DNA from 2 places in the Bacillus paramycoides genome. Region 2 is predicted to be linked to the other one. Evidence: riboswitches for the same ligand, from Rfam matches in the RefSeq annotation. Region 2 holds a riboswitch; the other holds the start of a gene.
What was found. Region 2 has a riboswitch for lysine ahead of AAG068_RS04415 (amino acid permease). Riboswitches for the same ligand answer to the same signal wherever they lie in the genome.

Region 1 (4,198 bases), 520 kb from region 2:
TGATCTTGATTTATAAACTTTGTATGCTTACGCGTTTCTGATTGTTCCCTCCTTAAACCCGATATCCACGCTTTTTCCGCTGCTAATGATTTTTCTAACGGTAAAATTTTTCTAATCTTACAACAAAGATTCGGATTACTTTCCCATAATTTCTCACCATGCAACTTCGCTTGTTCATCAAGCGTAAGTTCCGGTTGTTTTTCTATAATATTTAATGAAGGAAATCGCCTCCGCACTTTTTGAATTAATTCATACGTTTCTTGAAAATGAACATTTGTATCTAAAAATACAACTTTAGCAGATGGATTTACTTGGTTTATAAGATGCAGCAATACCATACCTTCCACTCCGAAGCTACATGCGTATACAATTTCACCTTCATATTCTTTATAAGCCCAACTTAAAACAGATAGCGCGCCTTTCGTTTCATCTTCTTCTGAAAATGAAACATTATTTTCTTCCCACGTTTCATAAGTCAACATGTTCTTTCCCCCTGTAAAAGCAAAAAGACGGTTTTAACCTAATCAAAATAGGTTAAAACCGCCTCTAGTTTTTCTAGTCAGCGCTTTTTACTTTAAACGTACCTTTTCACTTTTCTCTAATTGAATGACTTTTCCATCTTGCACAACAATTGTAATTGAACCATATTTCATATCAGCAAGCATCGCTTCAATTTTCTCAGATACTTCCTCAAAATGTTCCCGTACGCTCACGCGAACAGCCCCCCTTTTTATTCATAAAAAAAATCTTTCCCATTTCGAAAAGACTGTTCGGTAATATATTTTACCTTATCTTTCAAAATGGATTCCATTTTGCTGGATTTAGCACCTTGCTTTCTATAAGCAGGTTGCCGAGCTTCGTCGGGCCAGTTCCCTCCGCTTCTCTTGATAAGCTTTGTATTTGTATTTTATCACAATTCTGATTTTTTTCAATCCTAGTTTTCCGATATATTTTAATTATTTTATTTTATAAAAAAGGAATTGCCCCTCCGAACAACTCCTTTTTCCTCATTTAAACAAGTTCTTTAATACGTATGCGATCGTTCCCAATAATATTTTCATATGTTTCGCGCTCTACAACAATTTGTGATGTACCACCTTTCGCGAAGACGACAGCTGGTCTACGAATCCGATTATAATTATTCGCCATCGAGTACCCGTATGCCCCTGTACAAGAAATTGCTAGTAAATCCGCAGAGGCAACTTTCGGTAGATTAATATCCCAAATTAACATATCTCCACTCTCACAGCATTTCCCTGCAATCGAAACAACTTCCTCATTCTCATCGTTCCCTCGATTCGCTAACATCGCTTCATAACGAGCGTTATATAAAGCAGGTCTTAAATTATCAGTCATCCCACCATCCACTGATACATATTTCCGAATACCAGGAATGTCTTTCACAGATCCAACTGTATAAAGTGTCGTTCCGGCATCACCTACAATACTACGGCCTGGTTCAACCCATATTTCTGGCAAGGGATAGTTACATACTGTAAATTGCTCTCTCACTGCACTTGTTACAGCTCGCACATACGTCTCAAGAGTTAATGGCGTATCTGACTCTGTATAGCGTATTCCGAATCCTCCGCCCACATTTAGCACTTTTACTACATAGTTTGTTCGCTCTCTCACTTCTTCTAAAAATTGACGAAGAACTTCAATCGCTCGCACAAAGCCGGCCGTTTCAAATATTTGTGATCCGATATGTGAATGAATTCCTAACACGTTATAATTTGATTTTTGTAAAGCAAGCTCAATTGCTTGCATCGCTTGACCATTTGACACGCCAAATCCAAATTTTGAATCATCTTGACCTGTTGTAATATATTCATGTGTGTGCGCCTCTACCCCGGGCGTTACACGAATTAATATGTTCACAAATTTCCCATGTTGCACTGCTAAATCATGCAAAATTTCTAATTCTAAGAAGTTATCTACGACAAAACAACCAATATTCGCCTGAAGAGCCATCACAATTTCTTCATCTGTTTTGTTATTGCCGTGAAAATGAATGCGCGATGCCGGAAATCCTGCTTGTAGTGCAGTATATAATTCCCCTCCAGAAACAACATCTAATGACATATTCTCTTCACGAGCTACTCGGCACATCTCCATGCACAAGAACGCCTTGCTTGCATATGCTACTTGATAAGAGAAACCACTTTCTTTAAAAGCACGATGAAACGCGCGACACTTTCCTCGAATTGACTCTTCATCGTATACATAAAGTGGTGTTCCATATTGTTTTGCTAGCTGCGTCGTATCGCACCCTCCAATTTCTAAGTGTCCTTGCCCATTGATTCGGCTTGTGCCGTGTAAATACATTTGAATTCCTCCCTTATTTCCTCTAAAACTCATAACCCCAATCTTCTATTCATTGCAGCACGCTTTTAGATAGACAAAAAACGCGCGGAACAATGTTCACACGCGTTTCTTATTAGGAAAAATATATATTGAAAAAATAAACGAGTTGTTATCTCCTCAAAATAAGAAACCGCATCAACATCTCCAAATAGCTCTCCATAAAATAAATCTTATGACAGTACTACATTTATTCAATGCAGTCCCAATATATGAATAAGATGGTTATTCTTATATTTCGGCAATAGTCCCTTTCAACCTATGATCACAGATTCCATTAAATCTCCCATAGCTTACTCTTTCCTATCGCGGCCTCTACCTTTGAGAGTAGATGAGGTAAGTCTATTTAATTTTCAAACATCTAATTGTTGCTATTAACAATACCAAAGGACCATTTTATTTGTCAAATAATTTTTTATATTGTTTTTTTACAGTTTAGTTTTGTATCGTTTGGTAAGCGCTTTACTAAAACCTTTGTCACTTCCCATTCGCCTTCTTCGTTATTAAATGTAATCGTTACCTTCTCAAATGGTGGAGCAATTTTCCCGGCAACACGTTCATACTTCGTTACTTCAATAACTGCTTGAAATAAATATGTACCGCTATACACTTTTTTCAAACTAATAATTTTCGGGCATTGATAAGGCTTCAAGCTCCCATATTGTTTTTCAATCGCTTTATTTATTTTCGGAAATAAGACAGAATAAAGGGCATCTTCCATAAGAGGTGCATCATATTGGGCTACCGACACACTCGGTGAAGCAAAAAGTATAACACTACTACATACTATAAAATACAATAACTTTCGCATTATAACCTCCTTACACGATTCTTTCTGCGCACGACAATAATCATACATAGAAACTCCGTTTTATTGTCTCCTACTGCCCTTTTTCTACTCAATTATTATAAAAAAGCCCACAACTCTCTTTTATTTTCGTATAATGATACTCATAGTATAATAAACATAATAACAAAGGACTGTTCGTATATATAAAATGAGGCGCTAATCAAATCGACTCACAAGAACTGTCATGCTTTTTAGGAGAGGAGTATATTATGCTACAACGTCTGTTTCCAAAACTGCGATTTGCACTCGTTGCAGTCGTTTTATTATGGATAAAAACATATATTGTGTACAAGCTAGCATTTGATATTAAAATTGATAATTTCTTTGAAGAATTTATGCTTTTTATTAATCCACTAGCTGCGTTACTTTTATTTTTCGGTTTTGCTTTATTTGCATCTAAACACCGAAACCGCATTATAGTTGGAATTAGTTTTATACTATCGTTCATTTTATTTGGAAATGCAATGTTTTATGGGTTTTATAACGATTTCGTTACGTTCCCAGTATTATTTCAAACAAATAATATGGCTGATTTAGGGACGAGTATAAAAGAACTCTTTACGTATAAAACATTACTGTTATTCGCAGATGCGATAATCTTAATGTTTCTTTCGCGTAAATTCCCAGCATTTTGCGACAAGACGCCACTTTCTCGCTCTGAGAAGAGAACTTTCTTTAGCGGTGTAACAGCTCTATTAGCACTACAAATTGTTGTTTCCGTTATTTATAAACCACAAATGTTCTCACGCTCGTTTGACCGTCAAACTGTCGTGAAAAATTTAGGTTTATACACATATCATCTATTTGATATTACACTTCAATCTAAATCTTCAGCTGAACGTGTATTTGCAAGTGGGGACGGGTTCTCTGAAATTAAAAACTATACAGATTCAAAAGATAAGCAAGTTGATAAAAATTTATTTGGAGCTGCAAAAGGTAAAAATGTTATTTTAATTTCAATGGAATCTACACAAAGTTTTGTTA
Region 2 (4,198 bases):
GAGATTTTTTAAAATAAGATGTTAGTTTCTCTTCTAATGCGAGTAAATAGACAGCATCAGGTTTTTGAATGAATGTACGGATCGGGCATCTCGTTATAATGAATGTAAGTACAATCGTGATAAGTAGTAAAGATATTCCTTTGGAAGGAGATGCTTTTAAAAACTGAGCATAGTAGTATGCGCCAACGCATGAAATAAAGATAAAGCTATATAGTAAACCGTTAATCATACGTGCAAAGTATGTAATGATATTTTGCATATGTTGTTGGAAGCGACTGCTCCATAGCGATTCGATTGACATGTTTTTCACCTCTTTGTTCTATTATATATGTTTTACAAAAGAAAAAACGAGCAAATTGCGTTATGCAACTTGCCCGTCTTTCTTTTCGTTATTTTTTTTCTGATCACGATTCATTAATGGATAGAAGGCAAAGCCGATTACGAATAAACCAATTCCGAGAAGGAATGTTTTTATATCGGCTGCGCCCGTTTTAATAACCCATAGTGCGTAGCAAAGTGCGATCACTGCGACTATACCATCTGTAATTCTTGCCCGCATTTCATTTTTATACGTTTCACCAGTAGCGACTAGTTTTAACTGGAAGATTGGTGAAACGAGATATGGAATGAGGTAGGCCAATGTTGATACGGTAATAACAAATGTATAAGCTTCCGCAATTGTTCCTGATAATGTTGAGAATAAGAACACTTGCGACATAATGTTTGTTAATCGTAATGAATAAATTGGACTTCCTTTTTTATTTGTTTTCGTGAAGAAGGAAGGGAAGAAACCTTCTTTTGCTGCTTGATATGGTACTTCTGAGCTTAATAAAATCCAGCCTAAGATGGAACCGAATAGGGAAGTAAGAGCAAGTAATGCCATCAGTTTCCCGCCGCCATGCCCCATTGCAGCATTTAGTGCATCTGCTAATGGACGTTCAGAAGCTTGTAATATATCAACATGAAGTACACCCATTGTTAAAATTGTAATTCCTAAGTAAATCGCAACGGTAATAAGTAAGCCTGCAACTGTTGCACGTTTTACCGTTTTTGGAGAAACAGCACGGTTTGATAGAAGAACCGCTGATTCAATTCCGATAAATGCCCAAAGCGTTGTAAGAGCAGCTAAGTTCACTTGTGAAAGTAGGCCGTGTGATACACCTGATTTATCGATCATCGGTGTGTACCATTGTCCAAACTTAGAAGCTTCGAATGCAAATAACGTAACGACGATGAATAAAAGGAATCCAGTTACTTTCGTTGTTGTTGCTAAGAAGTTTAGCTTTCCAGCTCCGCTTACACCGTTCGTTAATATAATATGAGTTCCCCAAAGTAAGATGGAACAAATCGTAAATGTAATTAGTTTTCCGACTTCTACGTTAAAAGAACCGATTGAAAATAGTAGTCGTGTATCTTTCATAATTGGGAAGAAGAGTGATAAATATCCCGCAAATGATGTAATGATGGCAACGTTACTTGCCCAGTTTGCAACCCAATATCCCCATACCATACTGAAACCAGCCATTTTTTTCTTTTTTGGTGATGAGAATAAAGCATATGCATGACTTTGTGGTCCTGTCGTTAAATCAGGACGACGAATTGCTAAATTACCGAAAACAAGAGCTAGCATTAAAACACCAAACCCTGTTGTTAACCAAGCTAAAGTGACACCGAGAGGGCTTGCTGTTTGTGCCAACGTACTTGGCACCATGAAAATACCAGCGCCAACCATGTTACCGACAACGAAAGCTGTGAGTACCCAAAAGCCCCATTTTTTTTGTTGCATAGAAAATACCTCCAAAGTTAGTATAACCAAATCAAGCGAGGAGATATGTATGTCTTCCTGAGTCAGGAAGAGAAGTTCCAAACAAAACAAAAAAAGCACGTAATTTGCCGCTACATGCTTTCTATCTTATAAGAAACCCACGACATACCTCTCGATAGCTCTCCACAAACGAAACGTTTCGTTTGTGACAGTTCTGCACTTATTAAATGCAGACCCAGCAAGCGTGCATGGTGGACACGGGCTTACTTCGGCAATCATTCCTTTCTCATTCCTTCATCAATGCCACTACATCTCCTGAAATGATACTCTTAATGATTGCAACCTCTACCTCACCGAGATACGAATGAGGATTTAAATATTAAATTAACGTCTTTAAGAGTAACAAATGAATTTTTATACGTCAATGGATATAGTAATAATCAGATTATAGAGAAGAGTTTGTGATTAAAAAGGAGTTAGGAAGGGCTGTAGCGTTTATTCGTTGTGCAGAAGAAATAGCGACAGAGTGAAGCACAAATGATTTTGTCTGAAAATTTTAATCCGAAGCATCAATTTTTTAAACAGGCTTTGTTTCACAAGAATGAAAGGAGAGGTTTGATTATGGAATTATCAAGATCTCAATTATTTGCTTTAGAGTACATTTCAAAATATGCAGAGAACGAAAAACGTGAGGCTAAAGCAACAATTAACCATATACTGAACATGTCTAATATTACAGATGAAATGTTTGAAGAAGCTGTCGTTCATTTAAAATCAAACGCGAGGATTGCTTTACACTTTCATCCAGACAGATTAGATTCGAATATGAAAAATATTGCTGAAGCACTGTTTGAGCAAGGCATATATAAAAGTCAGTTTGAAACATTGCTATCTAATGGGAGTGTATCTGCTTATCCGGGTGGTGAGCGTGACCTTTGGGAAAAGAGAATATTTGGAGGTGCATATCAATTGGAAGGGGTAACGAATAATGAACGGCCTAAATATGGAGCACTAAATGTAATGTTACATCCAGATGGGCCTGCCCCGCGTTTTGGATCATGTTATTTTCTCTTATCTCCAAAAGTTTCTTATCGCTCTACATATACGTATTTAGATTCACATCAAGATCCAAAAGAAAAGGGTACTTATGAAGAGTTTGATATGATTTTAGCTGCTCTTTTGGAAGAGACATTCGTAAGAGATTTTGCAATTGGTGAAGGGAATTTGACTCCAACAAGACTCATTCATCATTTACTGGCTAACTTGGAAAGGCCGTTTATAGATTTCGTAAACAAAGAGTCAGCTCGTAATCTTAATCATTATATTGAAGCACAGATTCATGGAGATATTTCTCTTAAAGAAGATGTGGAAGCACTTGTTGTAGATCCTTCATTTAAGGGTACGAATGTAGGTAGAACTTTAGAAGAAATTTGTCTGAAGTATTCTATTGATTTGTATTGGCACATGGGTTTTGTACTTCCGGTGGATGAAGTTCCGATAGATTTTAGAGGTTCAAAAATGCCATCTCTGGCAAGACGCATTGCACGAAATAATTGTATCGATGCACATATAATTGGCTCTGCTGTAGTGGATTTGAAAAGGAATCCACTATCCTGGAGTGATCGCGGAACGTATGAAGAAGTGCTTCAGGAATTAAAATTATTATGGCATGTTTTAGTTCGATTTGGAAAACCAAACCAGAATTTGAAATAAACACGCTATTGTCTTGGGAAGCATGTATATAAAGTGAAACTTTAATCAGTGGGGGGATTCTTCATCCCCACTGATTATCAGCCCTCACCAATCGGACTTTAATGGGCAGCCCGACCCCCACTTAAATTCTTTGCTTTCGCTGAATTTTGAGGTGGGGGTCTTACTGCCCATTAAAGTGGGATAAAAAGAAGCTGATCTAAAACTAGATCAGCTTCTACATATAAGATTAAACTAAGTTTAATACGGTTACTTTTTCACGTGTCATAGACTCAAGGCTCTTACGAATACCTTGTGCGCCCATACCTGAACCTTTTACACCGATGAATGGGAAGTGGTCAGGGCCGCGCTCTGTGCGTCCGTTAATTTGAACAGAACCAGTTTCGATTTTGTTAGCAATTGCAAATGCTTTGTTAATGTCTTTTGTGAAGACACTTGCTTGTAAGCCGAACTCTGATTTGTTAGCAATTTCAATTGCTTGCTCATCTGAAGAAACGCGGATGATTGGAAGGATTGGACCGAATGGCTCTTCCCAAGCAACTTTCATTTCTTCTGTTACGTGGTCGATTAATGTTGGGTAAATTAAGTTACGCTCACGTTTGTTACCGATAACGATCGTAGCACCTTTTTCAACAGCGTCGTCAACTAAACCTTGAACGAAGTCAGCAGACTTGTCGTCGATTAATGGAACGATTGTGCTGTCTTGCTCTGGAGATCCAACTG

Region 1: it holds a riboswitch for lysine, as region 2 does, so the genes downstream of both, lysA (diaminopimelate decarboxylase) here and AAG068_RS04415 (amino acid permease) in region 2, are expected to answer to the same signal.

What each region holds. Positions count from the first base shown of each region.
Region 1 is NZ_CP152427.1:1,373,172-1,377,369, reverse strand. Features, by position in the region: gene AAG068_RS07170 (phosphoadenylyl-sulfate reductase) at 1-482, opposite strand, end outside; gene AAG068_RS07165 (YezD family protein) at 570-713, opposite strand; SAM riboswitch class I at 786-894, opposite strand; gene lysA (diaminopimelate decarboxylase) at 1,012-2,328, opposite strand; lysine riboswitch at 2,509-2,690, opposite strand; gene AAG068_RS07155 (DUF3888 domain-containing protein) at 2,780-3,175, opposite strand; gene AAG068_RS07150 (LTA synthase family protein) at 3,424-4,198, shown strand, end outside.
Region 2 is NZ_CP152427.1:849,427-853,624, forward strand. Features, by position in the region: gene AAG068_RS04410 (ABC transporter permease) at 1-301, opposite strand, end outside; gene AAG068_RS04415 (amino acid permease) at 362-1,786, opposite strand; lysine riboswitch at 1,934-2,121, opposite strand; gene AAG068_RS04420 (DUF3626 domain-containing protein) at 2,387-3,478, shown strand; gene gapN (NADP-dependent glyceraldehyde-3-phosphate dehydrogenase) at 3,705-4,198, opposite strand, start outside.